DNA from 3 places in the Brevibacillus nitrificans genome. Region 1 is predicted to be linked to each of the others. Evidence: predicted binding sites of a transcription regulator. Region 1 holds the regulator's gene; each other region holds the start of a gene.

Region 1 (8,094 bases):
CGTTTCGCCACATCCTGGAAAGGGACCGAGACAATCGCCTGGGACAATCTGGGATGATATCCGCCTACGAAAAGCTGGGTGAGCTTGCTTCGGCAAGGCGGCTGGCAAAAGAATTTACAGACGATCAGGATCCTTACGTTCGTGCACTTGGCTATTTCCATCTGGGACGTTTGGCTGTCGTCGAGGAAAACTGGCGTTTGGCGGAACAATATTTTCAGCGAACACTTACACATGCGGAGCATTTCCGCGAAGTGCCGATATACATGCAGCTGTGTGCAACGAAGTTAGGAGAAACAGTGCGCAATAAAGAACTGTTTCCATCCTAACGGAGCAAGAAAGCAGGAAATCCGCCTGTCGTTGCCGAAGTGTGTGGGGGGAGCGGATGACTAGGGTCCGCCCAGGTTACGAGGTGACAAACGTTTGAATCGATTACTGGTAGTAGACTTTGAAACGACGGGAAGCCATCCACGCCAAGGAGACAGCATCATCCAGATCGGAGCCGTTGCGATTGACGATGGAATCGTGACTGACAGCTTTTCCACCTTGGTGAATCCGGGACAGGCGATCCCTCCTTTTATTACCCAATTGACAGGTATCACGGAGGAGATGGTAGCAGACGCTCCTTCGCTAGAGGAAGTTTTTCCGCGTTTGCTGCGGTTGCTGGATGGACGGGCTTTTGTTGCCCACAATGCAAGCTTTGACCTCCAATTTTTACAAGAAGCCCTGCTGAGCCAGGGCTATTATGCGTTTGACGGCTATGTGCTCGATACTGTTGAGATGTCGCGCTTGTTGATGCCCACTCAAAATAGCTACAGGCTGGGTGAGCTGGCCTCCGATTTGGAAATCGAGCATGAGAATCCGCATCAGGCGGACAGCGATGCGATGGCGACTGCTCAACTGTTTTTACATCTGATGAATATCGTAAATGAAATGCCGCTGGTGACAATTCAGCGACTGCAAATGCTCGTTTCATCCTTTCGATCGGATATTGACGCGCTTTTGCGCTATGTGGAAATGGAAAAAATGGCGGAGATTCCATTGCTAGATGCCGAGGCCGAGCCCGTTTTAAACGAGCCGTCTGAAATGTGGGATATTTACCGTCAGCTGGCATTGCGCAAACGTCGAGAAAAGCTGACCGCTTCGCTTCGCACACCTGCGTACGACACAGCGCCAATAGCGCCTTTTGACGAGCTGCTGGGTCAAGTGCTAGGCGACGCGGGAAGCATGAGCGTACACGTCGCGGGGTATCAGCGCCGAGATGCTCAGGAGGCGATGATGCACGCGGTGTTTGAAGCGATGCAGGACGGCTCGCATCTGCTGATCGAAGCAGGTACCGGCACAGGAAAATCTTTGGGGTATCTGTTTCCAGGTATCATCTGGGCAAAGCAAAATGGACAGCAGCTTGTGGTCAGCACGAATACGATCCAGCTTCAGGAACAACTGTTCAACAAAGAAATCATGAGCTTGCAGCAGACGCTCCCCTTTGAATTCAGTGCGGCCACCTTGAAAGGCAGAGGAAACTACCTGTGTCTGCGCAAATTTGAGCAGGCACTCGAGGAGCCGGTCGAAGGCAGCAGTCAGGAAATGCGTCTGGTCAAAGGTCAGATGTTGGCATGGCTGACGCAGACTGAGACGGGGGATGTGGAAGAGCTGAGCATGCCCCCGACCGGACAGTTGTTTTGGCAGCAAGTAAAAAGTGATACAGGCTCTTGTCTGAACAGAGCTTGTCCTTGGTTTAGCCGTTGTTATTACTTCCAAGCAAAGGATCGAGCAAAGGACGCTGACGTTTTGATCGTCAATCATGCTTTGCTGATCAGTGATCTGCAAGCGGAAAATCGGATACTGCCGCCCTATGAAGTGGCGATTATCGACGAGGCGCACCATCTGGAAGACGCCGCGACCCAGCATATGGGAAAACAGTTCACCACGACCCAGCTCTTGTTTCTCTTGGACCGGGCGTCCGTGGAGCCAGGTGCGGCACTGACTCGCTTTGCAGAGGAATGGGAGAGCTGGGTAGGTGCCCCGCAAGACTTTGTCGCAGAGCATATGGCGGAGCTGAAAGCCCTGTACGCTCCTTTGCGTGATAAAGCTACCCACTGGACGCAGCTGTTGTATGCTTGGGCCTCGGACCGTGCGGAGGAAACGACGGAAGCAGGGAGAGAAACGGTCCGCTATCGGGTGGAATCCTTTACCGGTAAACATGAGCGGATCCGAAAAACGACGCACAAGCTCATCGAAAGCATGTCCGCCTTTGCACAGGTGTTTGATCGTTTTGTTCGAGGGCTGCCAGCTGACGATAAGCCGCCGTTTGCTTTGCGCAGTTTGCGGACAGATCTGTTCGGGCTATTGAATGACTGGCAAAAGGTCACCGAACTGCTCCATTTCTTTTTACTGGCGCAAGATCCGCAGTACGTGTACTGGATGGAGGTAGAGGCACGGACAGCGCGCAAGCAGGTGCATCTTTCGGCAGCGCTCTTGAAGGTCTCTGATTCTCTTGCCGAGCCGCTTTTTGCTCAGAAACAGAGCATGATTCTCACTTCGGCGACCTTGACTGTGAAAAACAGCTTTTCTTACGTAATCAATCGATTTGGGCTGGATCAATTACCGGAAGAGAGAGTCAGAACGCTCTCCATTCCTTCGCCTTTTGATTATGAACACCAAGGCTTGCTGCTCATCCCGTCCGATTTTCCTGCGCCTGGCAAGGAAAACGATCTGACTTATGTAGATGCGGTGGTGCAAGGCTGTGTGGACGTCGTGCTGGCATCCAAGGGGCGCACGCTGATCCTGTTTACTTCTCATTCGATGCTGCGTTTAGTCTATAACGCGATGAAGGAACGTCTGGCAGATGCCCCTGACTCCTATACCCTTCTCGGACATGGGATCGACAGTAACAATCGAAGCAAGCTGGTCGGATTGTTCCAAACGATAGAGAAAAGCGTACTGCTTGGAACCAGCAGCTTCTGGGAGGGGGTAGATATCCCTGGCGATGCACTGAGCAGTCTGGTTATTGTCAAGCTGCCGTTTACCCCACCGAATCATCCGGTTTATCAAGGACGTTCCGAGCTGCTGAAGACAGAAGGAAAGAATGCGTTTATGTCGATGGCATTGCCCCAGGCTGTGATTTTGTTCAAGCAAGGGGTAGGGAGATTGATCCGGCATCATCTGGATCGTGGTGTCGTCGTGCTCTTTGATACGCGGATCGTCGAGGCGAGATATGGGCGGTCTTTTCTGCAATCCCTGCCTCCTTATACCGTAGAGAGCGGGCCATGGCCAGAGCTGCGCGAGAGAATCGAACCATTCCTCGGTATGTCCACCTTGTTAGACTCATAAAATGAAGCAATAGTCTCCCAAGGATTTAGGTGATAAAATAGTGGGATGGAAAACAAAATGGCGCTGGTTGCTTCTGGGGTTTTGTGCGGCTTTTCTCCTCGCGTACTCGTTTGAGAGTCCGTCACAGAGTGCGGTAAAGGTGGAGGATCCGTATGCCAGTGAGAACGAACAAGACTTTTTAGGTCTTGTGATTACCTATTTTGCCCTTCCACATGGAGAGAGCACGCTTGTCCGATTGCCAGGTGGCAAGACGATGCTGATCGATTCTGGAAGTGCAGAAGATTGGCCAGTTTTGTTTGAACGATTGTCCGAGCGCAAATTAACGCGACTGGATTACCTGGTCCTGACCAATGACCAGCCGGAGCATGTGGGTGGCTACGAGCAGCTCACTGGAAAAATTCTGGTTGAAAACGTGATTGTACCGAAGCTGATTGAGCAAAGCATCGTCAAAGCGCTCCCTGTGCGCTCTACCCTCAAACGGATTACGGTCACAGCTCCTGGCGAGTTCAAGCTGAGCAGTGAGGTATCTATGCAGGTGCTGCTGCCACAGGAGCCGTTGTTTCTGTCTCCACAAAACAATTCGCTCGTCTTCCAGCTGAAGCATGGGAATCTGCGATTTTTGTTTACCAGCGGGATTAATGAGCAAGCGGAGGAGCGTTTGCTGCAGTGGCATCCAGACCTTTTGAAAGCAGAAGTGCTGAAGGTCGGGGACCAAGGCAGCAATCAAGGCTCTTCCCAGCCGTTTTTGACGAAGGTCGATCCACAGGTGGCGATCATCCAGACAGGGAAGAACAAGGACAGCATGAGAGACGGCCACTCCGAAGTGCTAGAGCGTCTGGGGGAGTCGTGGGCTGAGACGTATATCACCAGTCACGATGGAATAATCACGATTTTATCGAATGGGGTAGATTACCGGGTATTGAAGGCTAAGAAATGAAGAGGGGAGACCAAACGTGGCCAAACAAGAAAAGATTTCGGAAGCGGTTGTCCGCCGCCTGCCGATCTATCTGCGCTATTTGAGTTACTTGCAGCAAGTGGGCGTGGCAACCGTTTCCTCTCAACAGATGGGCAAGAATCTGGACGTCAATCCGGCGCAAATCCGAAAAGATCTCGCCACGTTCGGGGACTTTGGCAAAAAGGGAATTGGCTACGATGTAAATTACCTGGTAGAAAAAATACGTCAAATCCTCAAGCTGACAGATGAAATCCGGGTAGCCTTGGTTGGTGCCGGGCACTTGGGCCATGCGATCAGCAACTACAACGCTTATTTGAAGGATAACATGCGTATTGCGGCCATCTTTGATTGCGATCCGGAAAAGCTGGGGAAAAAAGTGGCTGGGTTGTCCATTCAGCCCTTGGAGGAGCTGGCACAGACCATCGCAGATCAACAGATCAAGCTGGCGATTATTACTGTGCCTGCACCGGCTGCGCAATCCGTATGTGATCAGTTGACTGAAGCGGGGATCAAAGGGATTTTGAACTTTGCGCCCACCACGATTCGCGCCCCGAAAGATGTGCGAATTCACTATGCTGATGTGACATCCAATATGCAGAGCTTAGCTTATTATCTAACGTAAAGAACGGAGTGTATCCATGAAAAAGACGATCCTCATTCACGCAACGGTTCTAACAGTTAACGAGACGAACGAAGTCATCCACGATGGTGCTGTCGCATTTGAAGGCGATACCATTACGTATGTGGGTCCTACACCAGAGGACCTGTCTGACGCAGGCTATGATGAAGTCATCGATCAAAAGGGCGATTATGTCCTTCCTGGCTTGATCAATACGCATGGGCATGCAGGAATGTCTCTGCTGCGCGGGTACGCGGATGATTTGCCGCTACAGCAATGGCTGGAGGACAAGATGTGGCCGCTGGAAGCACAATTTACGGCGAATCACGTGAAATGGGGCACCCATCTTTCTCTGATCGAGATGATTCGTACCGGTACGACTACCTTCGTAGATATGTACGACCACATGGATGAAGTAGCAAAAGCCGTTGATACGGCTGGTATGCGCGCTCGTCTGTGCCGGGGAATGATCGGCCTGTGCTCGGAGGAGGAGCGTCAAGCAAAGCTGCAAGAATCGGTGAAGTTTGCAAAGGAATGGCACAACCAGGCAGATGGACGCATCACAGTCATGATGGCACCACATGCTCCGTATACATGCGATCCACAGTTCATTACACAAATCATTGAAAAAGCAGACGAGCTGTCCCTCCCGCTTCACATCCATATGTCCGAAACGGCTTGGGAAGTTGGACAGAACGAAAAGGACTACGGGCTTCGTCCGGTAGCTCATCTGGAAAAGCTCGGCATGTTTGCCCGTCCGACACTGGTTGCGCATGCAGTCCATCTGACGGATGAAGAGATTGACATTTTGGCAAAATACCAAGTGAAAGTTTCCCACAATGTCGTGAGCAATCTGAAGTTGGCGAGCGGAGTCGCTCCTGTACCAAAAATGCTGGCAAAAGGCGTAAGCGTCTCGCTGGGTACAGACAGCTCTGCGAGCAACAACAACCTGAACCTGTTTGAAGAACTGAAGCTTGCTGCGATTTTGCATAAAGGTGTGAACAACGATCCTGTAGCGGTACCGGCAGAGGAAGCCCTTCGGATGGCGACTCGCTATGGAGCCGATGGTGTATTCCAGGCAGATACGCTGGGCAGCATCGAAGTGGGCAAAAAAGCAGACCTCATCGTACTGGACAGCCATCAAGCTCATTTCCATCCGGCTCATGAACCGATTTCCCATGTGGTGTACGCGGCGAATGGACGCGATGTAAAGGATACGATTGTAGCAGGGAAGTATTTGATGCGTAATCATCAATTGCTGACTTTGGATGAAGAACGGGCTATTTACGAAGCCAACCGTGTGTTTCAAGCATTGAAACGGTAAAAAGGCTCCTGTCAGGTGAGGACAGGAGTAAAGAGGGTTAGGTGTAGGTAGGGGAATTTGGTTTCAACAACTTGCCGTGCTCATTTTCGCCATAGCTCGCTCAAGAGATGATGACGGAAATGCAGGGTGGGTGTATGAGACGAGTTACGCAGTGGTGAAGACAATGCTGCCCAGGAGACGCGGTATTCCTGCAATAAAAACCCTAGTACGTCAGGAGATGTAGTCTGCCCAGAACTCTTCACGCGCTCACCTCCTCGGGGTGTACATGTAGTATGACCGTCATGTTCCATGCTATGATTAGCAACTTTTCCGTCCGGTTCTAAAACCTTCCCGTATAGCATAGGCTTAGACAAAAACGGGACAGGGGGATGTGGACATGTATGTACGGCCCAGGCTGCTTTGGTGGCTCGTACCCATCTTTCTCAGTCTGTTTTTCGTGGGTATCGCTCTCGGCAAGCTCGGCAGCGAGAGCGACATGAAAGGCGGTCGAGTCATGGAGCAGGGAGCAGGGGCAGGCTATGATCCAGTAACACTGTCTATGCTTTTGGAGCAATTGACCAAGGACGAAGAGCGATCCTTCATTGTCTATATGAAGGATCAAGCCTTGAGTGGACGATACCAGCAGGAACGATTCGAGTTGAGCGGAGAAATAGGCGGTCATCAATTGGAGATTGCACGTAACGGTGAGCCACAGGTAAACGTACAAATAGATGGGCAGAAGCAGGATAGTGCCTTGCTTCCCTACGCATTGTACACACCGCACGAGCATGCGGCAGTGATCAAGAGCGTCATGCAATCAGTAGCACCTCAACCTATGCAAGATCCTAGCGGGCATGGCTGGAAGGGATATCGACTGTCCGTGCCGCCAAGGGAAGTGACTTCTCTTCTTTCCCTCTGGCTTGGGCCATCGTTTCCAGTCTCCGAAATGACGCCGGAGCTAACCAAAGGAATAGGCGTCACCTATCAGCTGTGGTACGAGCCTGCCACGGGTACTATCCAGCAAATGGATATCGAGATGCAAATCAAGACCGCTGCAGGGGAAAAACGGGATCAGCTGCGCTTCCGCCTGTAGGGTCATGGGGAAAAAGGAGTTATTGGACTGTGGCAGTGAGAATGTTCGTGGTCGTGATCGCCGCTCTCGTAATTGTCGGGACGGGCTTCACGTACCATTTAGCCTCTTCCGTCGTAGGGGCACGAAGTAACTTTGATGAGCAAGTCATGAAATGGGTAGAGGAGCGCACAACGATCACACAGGTTGATTCGATTGATGAGTACAGAGGAAAGCAGAGCTATGCTGTCGTACTCGGGAAAAACAAAGTGGGAACACCAGTCGTAGCGTGGCTGACGGATAAAACGGCTGCGTTTGATCGGATGGATCGTGCTGTTCCGCGGAAAAACGTGGAAACAGCCGTGCTGAAAAGCTTCCCTGATGCGACCATCACGCATATTGTGCCTGGACTGGAAAACGAGAAGCGTTTTTGGGAAGTAACCGTGAAAGATAAGGATGGGCGTTTTCGCTATGTGCATTACGATTTGTTCAGTGGTGCCCTGCTTGCCTCTTACGTGTTGTCCCCTACGTTTTAAATCAGGACAAGTACGTGTTAAGCGCAAAAGACCTTTTCGATGGGAAAAGGTCTTTTTGTTGTTCCGAGAACGCTGCAATGGCATCATAACCAGTAACTGTATAATAAAATGATATACTCATATGATATACTGGTTTCGTTGAAGAGAGAGAACAGAACGTATTGGCAAGGGGGAGAAGCTACAGTGCAAATGAAAAAGGGTACAATTGGACTGTCCTTGGTAGCGACACTTGCTCTCCTGTTCGGCGGATGGTTCTTGTATCAAAAGATCGAGATAGAGGAA
Region 2 (8,094 bases), on a different contig from region 1:
CTTTTTGCGGCATTTCCTCGACCGGAATGCCCCAAGCATCGGCGATTGCCTGGACGTGCTCGGGATAGTCCATCTTGCGGTAGCCTGGCAGCTGATCCGCTTTCTGTCCGTGCTCGCGGCCGCCCTGCCCGTTTCCTTGGCCGGTAAAGGTCGCCACGCCCGACTTGGGACGACCGATCTTGCCTGTCACCAACGCCATATTGGTATAGGCGGACACGTTGTCCGTTCCTTTGGATTGCTGCTCCACTCCGCGGCAGAACATGACGATCGCTTCCGGCGCCCGGCCGTAAATGTCCGCCGCCCGGATGATTTTCTCCACGGCGATGCCCGTGATGTCGCTCACGTATTCCGGAGTAAAGGAAGCGACCAGCTCCTTCGTCTCCTCGAAGCCGTTGGTGTGCTGGCTGATAAACGTCTCATCGATATGGCCGTTTTTGATCAGCAGGTGAAGCATTCCGTTTGCCAGCGCCAGGTCGGTGCCCGGACGCAGATCGAGGTGAATGTCCGCCCGGCGTGCCAGCGGCGTTTCGCGCGGATCGGCCACGATCAGATAACCGCCGCGGTTTTGCACCTCCCAGATGCGGAACATGCTGGTCGGATGACACTCGGATGCGTTGGAGCCTGCGATAAACAGGCAATCCGTCTCGTGCAAATCCGTCCACGGTACGGTCGAGCCTCGGTCAATGCCCAGACTGCGGTTGAAGCCTGCCGCTGCCGAGGACATACAAAACCGTCCGTTGTAGTCGATGTATCTCGTTTGCAGCCCTACGCGGGCGAACTTCCCAGTGAGGTAGCATTTTTCATTGGTCATCGATACGCCGGAATAGACCGACAGCGTATCTTTGCCGTAGCTGCCCTGCAGCTCCTTGAACTTGCTCACGATCAGGCTAAGCGCCTCTTCCCACGATGCCTCCTCGAAGCCTTCCAGCGTCCCCTTCAAGGCGGGGTTGCGCCGGATCAGCGGCTTGCGGATGCGATCCGGATGGTTGACCTGCTGGTATGCCGTCACGCCTTTCGGGCACATCTTCCCGAGATTGACGGGGAAGTCGTATCGCGGCTCCACACCGATGATTGTATTGGTCGTCGTATCGACTCGCAGATTCATCCCGCACTGCATGCCGCAATACGAGCAGTGCGTGCTGACCAGCTTTTCATTCGGATGTGTTTTGTTCTGGATTTCCTTGAAAAATTTATCCTTTTGCATGCTGATTCGTCTCCTCTGCAGGATTCATGTACGTCGGCATTCCCGTGAAACGGTAGATCCGATATTGGCGGCGGCAAGGCAGGCACAATTCAGCCAAGTGGAAGCCTTCTGCCATTTCAAATTCGATCTGGTTCTTCTGCAGGACATCGATGACATCCGAGGACTGTTCAACCGATACAAACTTGGTGCCGCACACCTTGCAGCACTTCATCTCCTGCTCTCCGTAATGCTCGCGGTAGTTTTTGGCGAAGACGCTCATCGGACGGAAAGGAATGTGCGCGAGCTTGCCAAACGGCAAATAGATCAGAGTCACAATCACGCAAAACTGGTGGACGATGCTGATGACCGGATGTCCGAAGCCGTGCAGGAACAGATTGCTCGCGGTCAGCATCAGGCCGGTAAAGCTGATGATGAGCAGCAGCAGAAGCGGCAGAAGATCGTAGGTAAATGTCTGCTCCGCACGTGCCTGCATGTTTTTCAGACGGCGATACAGCGCCATGCACACGCCGCCGATCACCATAAAGGCGGTAATATTAAGGGCGTTGTAGAAAAGAAAAGCGATGATGCCGTCTGCTTTGACCTTCATCACGTCCACGCCCATCGCTACGACGGTGTAGGTGCCGTTCTCCGGCATCGTGAAGTACATCCAACCAAAGACGAGCGGGAATGTCACGAACGCCGACAAGATACAGCCCCACCCGAGCAGAACGTGCTGCGTCCAACGGTACCAGCCGCGATTCCAGATGAACCGGTAGGTAGCCAGATGCTCCGTGGCGGTTTTTGCTGTGCTCTTGCGAAAGAGTTGTTTCATGCCTTTTTTCAAAATGATGTTGGTCGGCGGCCGATCCGCCCAAGCAGAGAACCGATAGACAAATCCTCCGACAAACACGAAGGTGCCCACCATATACCCGTATAGGGCGAGGTCTATGTGTGTAAACAAGCGGGACCCGAGATACGATGCAACAATCAGCGCGCAAATGATGAAAAACGTTCTCCTGGCCAGTTTGGATGCAAAAGCCTGTTTCATATTTCCTTCCTCCTCGAATCGCATTCCGTTCGATGTTGCTTTCATTGTAATTGCGCCAAGCGAGACCCATAGTGAGGTAAATCACAGTAAATACTAGTAATTTGTGAAAAGCCTTTTCTGTTCACATTTTCGTGATACAATGGTCGATGTTGTGCTTAGGGAGAACTAATCTAGGGGGAAAGTGAATGGCGAAAAACCTGACGTTTATCGAACAGGTTTCTTTGGATTTTGTGAATGTGCTGGAGACGTGCGGAACGAAAAAATGCATGCTTCCCGGCGCCGTACTGTTTTTAGACGGAGATCGCGCAGATCATCTGTTTCTCATAGAGTCAGGCCAAGTCAAAATTACGAAGACGACCTTGGATGGCAAAGAACTGACCCTCCAGGTATTCGGACCGGGAGAGCTGGTCGGCTTGTCCGGTCTTTTCGAGGAAAATGTGAGCTACACCTCAACCGGCAGCATGCAGGAGGCTGGCACGGTCAGCGTCATCACGCGCAGCTCCTTGGAAAAAATATTGATCCAGAACGGCCAGTTCTGCGTCGATTTCATGCGTTGGATGGCCGTGATGAACCGGAGAATGCAATCCAAGTTCCGTGACCTGCTGTTGAATGGCAAGATCGGCGCCCTCTACTCCACTTTGATCCGGATGTGCAACACCTACGGAGAAGAGAACGAAAACGGCATTCTCATCAATCTGTCCATGACCAACAAGGACCTGGCGCAGTTCATCGGGTTGACCCGGGAAAGCGTGAATCGCATGCTTTCCGAGCTGAAAAAGCTGAATGTCGTGGATCTGCTCCCGCAAGGCCACATCTTGATCAAGGATCTGGACTATTTAAAAGAAACCATCAACTGTGACGATTGCCCGCCTGATATTTGCCAGATGTAAGCCGGCTTAAGGCAAGCGGTCGTCCATATAGCTGCAGCGCCTCCCCTGCTCATGGGAAGGCGCTGCATTTGCTTTACGGGGTCATTTCCGCATGCACGGGACGAAGCTCCGTAAACATACCCGCATAATACTTCAGCTCTCCAGCTTCATCTTTGATTGCACTAATGGTCAGCCACTGCTGATACTCTTCTCCGTTTTTACGCCGGTTCGTAATTTCTCCCTGCCAAAAACCTTGGTTCTTGATTTCTCCCCACATCCTTTGATAAAAGGCGCTGTCCTGTCTTCCCGAACGCAAGATGCTTGGATTTTTGCCCAGAACCTCTTCCTTGCGATATCCAGTCACTTTCGAGAACGATGGATTCACGTCCTGAATGATGCCGCGCGCATCCGTAATCAGGATCGCTTCCCCGGTATTGTCGACAATCGTTTTGGCCACCTGCAAATTTTCCTGGTAATACATCCAGAACACCAGAACCAGACTGGCGAGCGCCACCTCCGACAAAGCCATGAATCCGATTGCGTAGTGACCCGTGATGCTAAAGAGAATCGAGAGCAGCAATGGCGGGAAGAATCCTCCCAGTCCGCCCATCGCAGAGACAATCCCGTTCACGATCCCGGCCTGCTTCGTAAAGTAGAGCGGAACCAGCTTGAAGATCGTGCCATTTCCCGTTCCCGCGCAGATCGCGATACCGAGGCAGCCAGCCGTGTACAGCTCGATGGTAGGCGAGAAGGACAGCACCAGCCCAAACAGGGTCAAGCCTCCGAATACAACCATCAATACCTTCAGTGGATTGTACCGGTCCCCCAGCCAGCCGCCGACAGGACGCAGGAACGTCGCCAGCGCGATAAATCCCGCCGTCCGCATCCCCGCATCGACTTTTTCCAGCCCGAAATGACTGACCAGAAAGCTCGGCAGGTACACCGTGAAGGCGACGAACGAGCCGAACGTAATGAAGTAAAACAGGCTCAGGAACCACAGTTTTTCATTGCGATAGACACCCTTGATTTGCTCTGTGACAGAAGTCGTCACCTTTTGCTCATGTTTATCACCGAAGAAAAAGTTCAATACCGCGAACAAGAGCAGCAGAATCATGTACAGCTGAACAGTTGAATGCCAACCGATTTCTTTGGCAATCACCGGAGCGAAGAACGTCGATACGGCTGTCCCGATGTTGCCGACACCGTAAATCCCGTTTACGATTCCGTGCTTCTCTTTCGGATAGTATTTGGGCAAGGACGTCACGCCGATAGAAAACACCGCGCCGCCGATCCCGAGGAAAAATCCTCCGATGATCAGGTTCGTCACCGAGGCCGCTTGACTGATAAAGTACACAGGAGCCAGCAGCAACAGAAAGCTGATGGAAAACAGCCATCTGGCACCGAATTTGTTCGTATAATAGCCGATCGGGATGCGCAAAACGGATCCGAGCAGAACCGGTATCGCGGTCACCCAGGCAACTTGACCCGGAGGAATTTTCAGCTCTTCATTGATAAAGGGCATCAGTGATGACAGGATCACCCAAACCATGAAGCCTACCACCAAACTCAACGTTTGCAGCGGTAATTGAAGCTTACGTATCATGGATAACATCTCCTTACACGTCTAGAGTAAGCCTAGCGTATAATACAAATCGCTCGCAGGTAGTGACGAACATCACTCGTGCAACAGCTCCTGGCGAAGGCTTCTACGACCGAAACATCTTCTGCAGCTGCTCCTTCTCCGCTTCGCTCAACAGCTGCTGCGCCATCGGGAACAGGACGTTTTCCTCTTTAAAAAAATGCTGGTTTAAAATTTCGAAGGACACGAGCAAATGGTTGAGCGCATCGCCCATGTTCGTTTCATATGTCTGCCTGCAGAGCTGCAAATGCTCTTTTGCCATTTCGTGCTCGTACTCCATGACTGCGATCGGCCCCATCTCGCGACCGATGTGCCCCGCCAGCATCGGAAACAGCCAGTCCTCCTCCCTCTTGGAGTGGACCGCCAGCGCCCGCTGAAAAGAAGACACCAAATCGTTCAGCTCAAAAGACCGCTCGCATGCGTCAGACTCCGTTGCCTGCTTCCACTCCTCCGCCCATGCTGTACACTCATTCATTCGCTCATTCAAATCACGATGCTCATCCATCAACCACTGCAGCGGCGGACAAAACGTTCGATTCCCCCCGAGCATGCTGCTCATTCCCATACATCCGGGTCGCCGTTTTTCCATCCCAATCCCTCCCGTAGCGATATCGCTTCGTTGTAATGATTCACTTCGTACACTCGACTCTTCCAAAACCAAACCAATAACGGTGTTCGAGGTCCATGATAGACCCTTTTTCAACGAGAAGTTGTGAAGTAAATCACCCGAGGGGAAATTTGCCACCGAGAAGTAACACTTGCTGTGATCGTAATCACTCCCTCATTTCCTCTCATCCTCTACAATCAAAAAAAACGGACCAGGGTGATGACACATGACCATTACTGATGTAAAAGAAGCATTTCTTGCCTGTGACTACCCTTTTTACAAGCAGTTAACGATAGAATGCAACGAAGCCGTCTGCATCCTCTACAGCCTCCACTCCAGCTGTCAAAAACCGATTACGCTGCAGCTCTCCACCCGCGACGCTCTCGTGCACCAAATCGCTGTGGAAATCATCAAACTGCGCTGCCTGGAGCTGCAGGTTCACCAAAACAACCTCGTCCAAAAAGCGAGCTAGCCCCTGCCTGAGCCGCTGCGAGACAATCCCGCGCGAATACAAAAAAGAGCCTCGGATTTCATGTCCGAGACTCTTTTTTCTTTACATGCCACCGTGAAACAGCCACACAGCTATTCCCAAAAACCACACCGCGCTTGCAATCTCCAGCATGCCGACCTGCATGGCACGAAGCCGAGGCTTGCGCAAAAGATACAGCATCTTCAAAATACCGGGCAGATAGAGCAGCAAGACTGGCAAAGGAACGGGAAGCAGCAGCGGCAGGAGCAGCAAGGCCGCATGATAAGCGATTCCTATGTAAGTAAACCGGATGTTGTTTCGTTCCCGAAATACAGATTTGACGAAAAAAACGCTCCCGATGAAGTACAGCACATTCAGCAGCATTCCAAGTGCCAGCTCTTCCACACCCGTTCCTGCTCCCGCCGCAGCCGCGTCTCCCAGCTTGGCGGCTAGCGGCAGCAGCATCGTGAACGCCACAATCGCGCATACATCGTTCCAAAAATCCCGCTCCCGCTTTTTCACAACAAACCACACAGACATGGCAAGAAATGGAATCATCCAGACGAGTGGCAGAAAGGCGGCGGGGTTCATGGCAAAAAGCGGGCCTCCCAGCAGTAGTCCCAGTATGCCAAATGTCGTCACTGTCGGCAAAGCTTCTCTTCCTTTTTGGGGCCTGCGCAAAACAGTGAGCGCCCCGTGCACGGCGAAATAGCCCACGACAAGAGCCCCTCCCATCAAAAGATGCTGCCAGCGTGCCTGCCCGATCGCGGTTCCCAGCAGGAAAGGAACCAGCATCATCGCCCATACCCCGTGCTCATGAGGAAGCAGGTACGTGACCTTCTGTGGTTTGAACAGCTTGGTTTGCATGGAAATCATTCCTCTCACCGTGCAGGTGTAATCAGGCGCTTTGCCTCATCCCGCTGTGTTTACCATGATTTTCGCTACCTGTGTCAGGCGACCGTAAAACAGATCGCGCGCCAATCCATCCAGCCCGATTTCATCCATCGCCTCTTTCATGCAGGCCAGCCACGCCTCTGCCCTTTGCGGTGTAATGGGGAACGGCAAATGACGCATGCGCATGGCTGGCGGGCCGAATTCCTCGCTGTACAGGAGTGGACCTCCCAAAAATTGAGTCAGAAACATCCGCTGCTTCCTCATGATTTCTTCCATCTCCACTCCGAATAACGGAGCCAGCTCGGGATGCTGATACACTCGGGGGTAAAAAGCGGCCACCAGCCTCGTCACCGTCTCTTCGCCACCGACCAATTCATAGAGCGTTGAAAATACAGGCTCTGTCATGAGTAACCCTCCACTTCCGTTTTCTATAGTTCTACTTTACCCGGAACCACGCCCGCTTGTATGTGACTAGAATCACTTTCCCATATTTTGTATTTTCGTCACAATCCGTGTGATGTTGCTCACACCTTTCCCCTGGCGATCCCGTTATACTCAAGGCGAAATCTGAATCATGAAGGAGTGGAAGAAATCATGTTTTGCTACCAATGTGAACAGACTCCAACGGGCGGCTGCAAAGTGATCGGCGTTTGCGGAAAAAATGAAGAGCTTGCGAGTATTCAGGATACGATTATTTTTGCCTTAAAAGGAATTGCCGCCTACGCGACCCATGCCCGCCAGCTGGGCTATATCGACCCGGAAGTGGACGGGATTACACAGGAAGCGCTTTACTTTACCTTGACCAACGTGAATTTCAACCTGAACGAGCATTTGCAGATGGCGATGAAGGTAGGTTCAGCAGCGATTAAAGTGATGGAGCTGCTGGATCAGGCTCATACGAAGCACTTTGGCATTCCGCAGCCCGTCACTGTCTCCCAGAACAAGATCGAAGGAAGATGCATTGTCGTTACCGGGCACAACCTGTTTGCCCTGGAAGAGCTGCTGAAACAGACAGAGGGGAAAGGCATCAACATCTACACCCACTCGGAGATGCTCCCTGCTCACGGTTATCCGGAGCTGAGAAAGTATGCGCATCTCAAAGGCAATATCGGAAAGGCCTGGTACGACCAAAGAAGACTGTTTGAAGAATTCCCCGGCGCCATTCTCGCCACGACCAACTGCGTCATGCCGATCAAGGGCAGCTACGCCGACCGCTTCTTTTCCTATGAGATCGCTGGTTTGGAGAACGTCACCAAAATTGAGCACGACGACTTCTCACCGCTGATCGAAAAAGCGCTGTCTCTGCCCGAAGTATCCATCGAATCGGAGCAGACGCTGACGACAGGGTTCCACCACGAGACCGTGCTGGGAATCGCACCGGAAAT
Region 3 (8,094 bases), on a different contig from region 1:
GATGCCGTGACTGTTCATCACATTGTCTACAAACCCTTGTAATTTTTCCCGCTGTTCGTCCGTCGAGAAAAAACAAAGGATTGTCGGACCAGCACCACTCAACGCCGCCCCTAATGCTCCGTGGGCTGTTGCTCCATCCAGGATGTCTTTTAGGCCAGGAACAAGCTCTGCGCGGTACGGCTGATGCAGCCGATCCCCCATTGCTTGTCCTAACAGGTCCAGCCTGCCTTGCGCCAATGCGGCCGTAAGCAGGCTGCTATGACCAACATTATATACAACATCCTGCTTGCTGTACACCTGTGGCAATACGTTTCGCGCTTTTTCTGTCGACAGAGGGAACTCGGGTATGACTACGAGTGCCTGCAAACCAGCAGGAGGTGCGATGCGAATATAAGGGATGGGTGAACCAGCCTTCTCGGGCATAGTAGCTACGATAATGCCACCGAACATGGAGGCTCCTGCATTGTCCGGATGGCCTTCCATCTCCGTAGCAAACTGGAAGAGTTCTTCTCGGGTGAACGGCTCCCCAGCTAAGTGATTGGCAGCAACCAAAGCCCCAACAATCGCTGAGGCGCTGCTTCCCAAGCCTCTTGTCAGGGGGGCGTCACTAGAAGCGCGAATCGAGAGCTCCGGGGCTGGCAAGCCTGCTTTTTCAAAAAGCGTGCAGGCAACCTGATAAAGCAAGTTGCTTTTGTCTGTCGGAGCGCCTTGCAGCTCCTTGCCCACGATTTCAATCGTTGTTTTCTCGCTAAGCTTCATCTCCACGACGGAATACAACTGGAAAGCCAGGCCCAGGGCATCAAACCCTGGACCCAGATTCGCCGTACTCGCTGGAATGGTGACCTTTACGAGGCTGCCATTCATGACCGAACTTCACTCCCTCTTTGGCTTACCAAAGCCATAACGGCTTCACGCGTGGCAGGAACGGAGCGTGGCTCTTCCCCAACCAGCCCCAGTGCGATATTCGGGTCCTTCAGACCATTTCCGGTAAGCACGCAAGCCACTTTCGCACCCTCAGGAAGCTTACCTGCCGCCTTCAGCTTCAAAATACCGGCAAGAGATGCTGCAGAAGCGGGCTCGCAAAATACGCCTTCGCTTTTGGCAAGCAATTGATACGCATGAAGAATTTCTTCGTCTGTTACGCTGTCAACCAGACCGTTTGATTCGCTGATGGCGTTCAGGGCGCCATCCTTGCTGGCAGGATTACCGATGCGGATCGCAGTCGCGATCGTTTCCGGATTCGGTACGGGCTGCCCATGAACCAGTGGAGCAGCTCCTGCTGCCTGGAAGCCAAACATGCGCGGCAGGCTTTGCGACTTTCCTGCTGCCTTGTATTCTTTAAACCCTTTCCAGTAAGCAGTGATGTTGCCCGCATTCCCTACTGGAATGGCGAGAATGTCAGGAGCATCTCCCAATGCGTCACATACCTCAAAAGCCGCTGACTTCTGGCCCTCAATGCGGTATGGATTTACCGAGTTGACAAGGGTGATCGGCTCATTCGCCGTTATTTCCCGAACAATATTTAAGGCTTCATCAAAATTGCCATCGATAGCAATGACTTCTGCACCGTACGCAATCGCCTGGGCGAGCTTGCCCAGTGCGATGTTTCCGCTAGGGATCAAAACGATGCAACGGAGCCCGCAACGAGCTGCATACGCGGCTGCAGCGGCTGAAGTATTCCCGGTGGAAGCACACATGATGGTCGTGCTTCCTTCCTCCACCGCTTTGGCTACCGCCATCACCATACCGCGGTCCTTAAAGGATCCGGTTGGATTCAAACCCTCATACTTCACATACAGCTCGACACCCAGCTGCTTTGACAAATTTGCTGCATGGATCAGAGGGGTATTCCCTTCATGCAGGCTAACTAGTGGTGTTTTATCTGTGACCGGGAGAAATTCCCGATAACGTGCGATAATCCCTGATTGACGATCTTGACTCATTTTTGTTCTCCCCCTTCCACGCGGTAACAGCTTTTGACTTTGGTGACGATGTCCATTTGTTCCATGTAGGCGAGCACGCCATCCATGTCACTCTTCGAAGACAAGTGAGTGATCATGATGATCTCTGCTTCTTTGTCGTTGTTATACGGCTGTTGAATGACCTGCTCCAAGGAAATGTTTTTGTCAGCCAACAGCTGGGTAATTTGTGCAAGCACGCCACGCTTGTCGGCCACGACGATGCGCAGGAAATATTTCGAAAGCTTTTGGCTGTCATCTTTGAGGATTTTCTCTTTGTACGGAGCCACCATGCCCCGTCCATTTACGCCGAGCTTTCGATTTTTCACTACGGTCACCAGGTCAGAGACAACAGCTGTCGCGGTGGGCAGCTCCCCCGCACCCGGCCCGTAGAACATAGTCTCTCCTACCGCTTCTCCGTGAACGTATACGGCATTAAATACGCCGTTCACAGACGCCAGAGGATGGGATTTTGGAATCATCGTCGGCTGTACACTGACTTCGATCGCTTCTGCATCCCGACGAGCCAAGCCCAGCAGCTTGACTTCATAACCGAGCTGCTTGCCGTACGCAATATCTTCCTTGCTTACGCCGCTGATTCCTTTGACGTCGACATCCTCGAGCTTCATCGGGACACGGAAGCCCAGCGTTGCCAGGATCGCCATTTTACGAGCCGCATCATAGCCTTCCACATCAGAGGTCGGATTGGCTTCCGCATATCCAAGCGCCTGTGCTTCTTTCAGTACGTCAGCATATTCGGCGCCTTCCTGACTCATTTTGGACAGGATGTAGTTCGTGGTTCCATTGACAATCCCCATCATTTTTGTGATGCGATCGGACGAGAAGCCCTCCACCAGTGCGCGCAAAATCGGGATTCCCCCGGCAACGCTCGCCTCGTAGAACACGTCACAGCCCTTCTCCTGCGCTTTTTTCAAAATCTCGGCGCCGTGCAGCGCCATCAGATCCTTGTTAGCTGTGACAACGTGCTTGCCGCGCTCCAGTGCGCCCAAGATAAAATCCTTCGCCGGGTGAATGCCCCCGATTACTTCCACGACCACTTCAATTTCCGGATCTTCCAGAATATCTGCCGGATTCGTCGTCAACTTGCCTTCCATCGCCACAATATTGCGGGACTTTTCTGCGTCCTGCACGAGAATTTTAGTGATCTCGATTCCCAGTCCGGTTTGTTTTTGCAGATCCTCTTGATGTGCCTGAATGATTCGAACGACTCCGGTACCGACCGTTCCGAACCCCAACAGCCCTAGTTTTATCGTTTGCTTCTCCATGTTCTCTCCCCCTACCCTTTTTCTACCCTCTACCTACGATCATTGCTTTGCGTACGCCGGGTAATTGTTGTAAGCCATCCAAGAATTCTGTGCTGGAAACCCTCATATGCGCCATATCCACGGACATGGAAATCGAAGCAATTCCCTGCAACGGTATCGTTTGATTGATGGTTAATACGTTTCCGCCCTGATCCGCCATGTAGGTCAGCACTTTAGACAGTAAGCCAGACGTATGCTCCAGCGAAAATGTGATGGTCATAATCGTCTCGTTCATCATGGAGTTGAAAGGGAAGATGCCATCCTTGTACTTATAAAAGGCACTCCGACTCAATCCCACCCGTTCCACAGCTTCATTCACCGTATCCACTTCGCCTGATTCGAGCATTTTTTTGGCCTCGATCGTTTTGACGATGGATTCTGGCAGGATGTCGGATCGAATTAAATAAAACTTTTCATCCCGTTTCATCCGTTGTGTCCTCCTGAGAAAAACAGTTGTTTCTTCATAGAGGACATTATAACCTTTTCAACTTGCTGTGACAATCCTTGTTAGCCAATTTTTTTCATGGAATGATATTCAGTTCACTTGTGCTTACATGACGATGGCCCGCTTCGTACAGAATAGAAACGATTGATTCCACAGGAGGTGACTTTTACATGGCAGGAAGAGGTAAGACAGACAAGTCCGAGCGTCGCAACAATCATCCTCCTGGAAAGCCGAGCGATCTTGACCAATTTGGCACGCAGACCCAGGGCAAAAAGATGGCGCAATCCCCGAACATTGTTGAGGATCCAAGCGGTAACGGATAAACGACTGAATGAAAAAAACCCGGGAGTAAGATCCCGGGTTTTGCCTTGTTGTCTGTTCTTCTACATGAAGAGATTAATATGCCAAAGAGGACAAACCATTGATGTGTGACAGGTAACGAACGTTACTTGCTTCCTTCATCAAGGAAGCTGGCAAGCCTTTCAGCTTGATTTGGCTAGCGCCGATGGTACCGATTGCATCTTTGCGTCCCAAGCTGCCCAGTGTACCGGAGAATACAGGTACGAACGTTTCCATTTTGGTACCGTTGAAATAAGCGAAGAGGTTGTAGCCTACTACTTCCCCCATTTGCCATGCCAGCTGAGCTGTTGGCGGATATGGACGACCTTCTGGACTCATCACCACTGCGCTGTCTCCAGCCAGGAATACTTCAGGGTGAGAAGTGGATTGCAGGTTTTCTGTGACAGTCGCGCGTCCACGGTTTACTTCGATGCCGGATTCCGCTACAACGTGATTTCCTTGTACGCCACCCGTCCAAACCATGGTTTTCGTTTCGATGGTGTTGCCGTCTTTCAGGAATACAGTGGTTTCTTTCATTTCCGTTACAGGTACTCCTGTCAGGAAGGTCACGCCGCGTTTTTCCAGGCTTGTTTTTGCTCGTTCAACCAGCTCAGGAGCAAAACCAGCCAGGATGGACGGACCCGCTTCCACACAGTACAAGGATACGTCTGCGAAGTCTACGCCATGCTTGTGGCACAGGGTAGGCAGCATATCTGCGAATTCCCCTACCAGCTCGATCCCCGTCAGACCGCCACCACCGACAACGAATGTAGCATCTGCTTTGTCCTTGCTTTCTTTGTAAGCCACGATGCGTCCTTCTACGTGTGCACGCAGGCGGTTTGCTTCTTCTACAGACTTCAGCGTAAAGCTGTACTCTTGCAGTCCTGGAATGCCGAAGAAAGCTGTTTCGCTGCCCAGTGCGACAACAAGTGCATCGTATTTAATGGACTCGCCACTCGCCAAAGTGACACGCTGCGAATCCAGGCCGATTTTTTCAACCGAGTCGATAACCAGGTGAATGTCTTTGCCACGCAGCAATCTTTCCAAAGGCAATGCCACGTTTTGCTCAGACAGGTTGCCTACTGCCAAACGGTGCAATTCGGTGATGATTTGGTGAGTAGGAAAACGGTTTACAACCGTGATAGTAGCTTCTTCAGCTGTCATGTATTTGCGGGCAGTCAATGCGCTCAACAATCCGCCGTAACCGCCGCCCAGAATCAAAATATGCTTCGACATGCGTTGGTCCTCCCGTCCTTGTCTTTCGTTCGTTATGTGTGGTTAGCGCTTTTGTTGCTCGCGCTCAGCGAGTACTTCCAGGAATGCTTGAGCAAAACGCAAGGTTTTTTGTACTTGCGGATCCTTCAGCATTTTGAGCATACCAAACAAACCGATCGTAGACGACTCGACGTGAGAACGATCGTTAGCTTCGATTGCTGCTTGGGCGATCCCTTTTGCTTTGTCTTGGATCGGTTTGACGAACTCTTCCATTCCGCCTTTGAGGTCCTGGATCAGTACTTGGTCATTTGCCACTGTCTGTACCAGATCGTACGTCTTGGTCAGGATCGTTGTCATCTCTGCCAATTTAGGCAAATTCGCCACCAAAACAGTTAACGATTCTTGGATTTCCGGTTTCATCAACTGATCGAGCACATCCATTTGCTCGGGTGCCAGAGCCGCTGTAGCAGCTGCTTCAGCTTGTTGCGTAGTTGTTTGTGACATAAGAAAACGTCCTCCTTTGCTTTGGAATAGAGGCCTGGTATTCTCGTTGCCTGTTCATCCGAGTGACGGCCGAAATTCACCCTGTATCCGATAGTCTAACCTATTTGTTCTATTTTTCACAAAGTGCAGTATGCAAACGGATGGAAATATCAATGTGCAATATTTCACAAGTTGATATAACAGGCTAGTCGCTCTTCCAGATCAATTCTAGGGAACAGGCACGAATAAGAACTCTATGCCTATACTATATACCTTCTTCACAGGAACAGCAAAGGAAAAAAACCGCTTCTTCAGTAAGAAGCGGCGGTCGACAGTTTTTTATAATAATCTTTGATGACTTGATGATGTTTGTCATGAATATCCGTAAAGATCAATTCAATCACTGTCTGCGTGTCCTGAAACGTCTTTTCTACCACTTTTGCCATTCCGACAATCTCCATCTGCTGGTTCGGTACTGTAAACGACAAATGGATGAAGTCACCCTTTGACACGTAGGAGTCGGTACGAAGCACCAACCGAGTCGGAGAAAATTTGAGCAGGTCCGCTTCTCCTTTTTCCTCGATCGGTCTTGCTCCCATCACCTTGAACGGAACGTGAATCGGCCTGTCTGGTGAGACTAGTCCGCTTTTTCCCATCGCCACGATTTCTACGCCTATCGCGATCGGGATCAATGCCAACAGCTTGATCGGCCATATCGTTTGCTCTTGTACGACTTCCAGATCAACGGTGTTGACAGACGCATCCGTCTCCCACCGCAAACGCACGGTTGAACCAATCAGTGCTGTCTTGGCTTCCGCGTTCATCTCGGTGGAAACTACGAGATACCCACCTTTTACATGCTCCACCATGACTTGCAATGGTGTCTTGACTTGCCTGGAGATCATCATCGGTAAAATGGATCCGCGCTGGAACCGTTTGTCAGATAGAAATGGGCTAAGAGATGGGACATCCGTCATGGTTTTCGTCACTCCACGAAATCAAACTCAAGCTTACCGATGCGTACGGTATCTCCATCACGGGCACCGTGCTTGCGCAGGGCTTCGTCCACTCCCATGCTGCGCATGATTTTGGCAAAGCGCTGAGCGGCATCGTAGCTGTTCAGGTTGGTCATTCTAACCAGCTTTTCAATTCTATCCCCACTGACTACGAACACGTCGTTGTCACGTGTGATTTCAAATGGATCCGGCTCTTTCTCAGCCTTGAACACGACGCGTTCTTCGACTTCAGCCACTTCTTCGACAGCTGGCTTGTCCGGAATCGTCGCCAAGAGATCACCGACGGCATACATCAGTTCCTGAACGCCTTCCTGAGTAGCCGCAGAAATTTCGTAAACCGTCACACCCGGGACTTTTTCCTTGAAGCGTGCCAGGTTCTCTTGGGCATCGGGAATGTCCATTTTGTTGGCAGCCACGATTTGCGGCCTGTCTTCCAGCTTCAGGTTGTAAAGCTTCAGCTCGCGGTTGATCTGCAAATAATCCTCGTACGGGTCACGCCCGTCGACGCCTGCCATGTCAATCACGTGCACGATCAAACGCGTACGCTCGACGTGACGCAGGAACTGATGACCCAGTCCAACGCCTTCATGCGCCCCTTCGATCAAACCTGGCAGGTCGGCCATGACAAAGCTGTTCTCCCCCACTTCCACCACACCGAGGTTTGGTGTCAGCGTCGTGAAGTGATAAGCGGCAATTTTCGGCTTGGCTGCAGTCACGCTGGACAACAGAGTAGACTTCCCTACACTCGGATAGCCAACCAATCCTACATCTGCAATCAGCTTCAGCTCCATCACGATGTAGCGTTCCTGACCCGGTTCCCCGTTTTCAGAGATGTGCGGAGCTGGGTTGGAGGAGTTGGCAAAACGCATGTTTCCTCTACCGCCGCGCCCGCCTTTTGCAATGACCGCTTTCTGGCCATGCTCGACCAGATCCGCGATCACTTCTTTGGTATCATCATCGATGACGGTTGTTCCCGGTGGCACGCGCACCAGCATGTCTTCCGCGCCTGCGCCGTGCTGACCTTTATTGCGGCCATGCTCCCCACGCGGTCCTTTGAAGTGCTTCTGGTAGCGGAAATCAACCAGCGTTCGCAGTCCTTCATCTACTACAAACACAACATCTCCGCCGCGACCTCCGTCACCACCGGCTGGTCCACCTAATGGAACGTATTTCTCCCGGCGAAAGGAGACGGCTCCGTTTCCCCCGTCCCCGCCTTTCACATAAATCTTTACCTGATCGACAAACATGGTGTCACCTCTTTCATTACGCGAATGGAATCCGCAAATCCAAAATCCATTCCTCTTCCGTATGTA

The links. The regulator Rex, encoded in region 1, represses fermentation and respiration genes when NADH is low (regulators of the CRP and FNR family bind a similar motif). The targets are predictions, from matches to a motif close to TTGTGAAATATTTCACAA.
Region 2: a site for Rex is predicted at 5,450-5,467, ahead of EDM59_RS11430 (hemerythrin domain-containing protein). Genes of this name have one in related genera too.
Region 3: a site for Rex is predicted at 5,939-5,956, ahead of EDM59_RS17785 (helical membrane plugin domain-containing protein). Genes of this name have one in related genera too.

What each region holds. Positions count from the first base shown of each region.
Region 1 is NZ_RHHU01000003.1:1,220,982-1,229,075, reverse strand. It holds gene EDM59_RS07615 (tetratricopeptide repeat protein) at 1-326, shown strand, start outside; gene dinG (ATP-dependent DNA helicase DinG) at 421-3,330, shown strand; gene EDM59_RS07605 (ComEC/Rec2 family competence protein) at 3,371-4,267, shown strand; gene EDM59_RS07600 (redox-sensing transcriptional repressor Rex) at 4,284-4,907, shown strand; gene EDM59_RS07595 (amidohydrolase) at 4,924-6,228, shown strand; gene EDM59_RS07590 (hypothetical protein) at 6,605-7,300, shown strand; gene EDM59_RS07585 (cell wall elongation regulator TseB-like domain-containing protein) at 7,330-7,812, shown strand; gene EDM59_RS07580 (hypothetical protein) at 7,996-8,094, shown strand, end outside.
Region 2 is NZ_RHHU01000005.1:294,868-302,961, forward strand. It holds gene EDM59_RS11410 (molybdopterin oxidoreductase family protein) at 1-1,204, opposite strand, end outside; gene EDM59_RS11415 (hypothetical protein) at 1,191-2,231, opposite strand; gene EDM59_RS11420 (Crp/Fnr family transcriptional regulator) at 2,417-3,121, shown strand; gene EDM59_RS11425 (nitrate/nitrite transporter) at 3,195-4,703, opposite strand; gene EDM59_RS11430 (hemerythrin domain-containing protein) at 4,807-5,328, opposite strand; gene EDM59_RS11435 (hypothetical protein) at 5,573-5,818, shown strand; gene EDM59_RS11440 (YwiC-like family protein) at 5,900-6,682, opposite strand; gene EDM59_RS11445 (globin domain-containing protein) at 6,728-7,114, opposite strand; gene hcp (hydroxylamine reductase) at 7,304-8,094, shown strand, end outside.
Region 3 is NZ_RHHU01000010.1:887,788-895,881, reverse strand. It holds gene thrB (homoserine kinase) at 1-864, opposite strand, end outside; gene thrC (threonine synthase) at 861-1,943, opposite strand; gene EDM59_RS17800 (homoserine dehydrogenase) at 1,940-3,244, opposite strand; gene EDM59_RS17795 (ACT domain-containing protein) at 3,267-3,710, opposite strand; gene EDM59_RS31095 (hypothetical protein) at 3,899-4,051, shown strand; gene EDM59_RS17790 (NAD(P)/FAD-dependent oxidoreductase) at 4,125-5,303, opposite strand; gene EDM59_RS17785 (helical membrane plugin domain-containing protein) at 5,346-5,786, opposite strand; gene EDM59_RS17780 (PilZ domain-containing protein) at 6,077-6,742, opposite strand; gene obgE (GTPase ObgE) at 6,751-8,028, opposite strand; gene EDM59_RS17770 (Spo0B C-terminal domain-containing protein) at 8,045-8,094, opposite strand, start outside.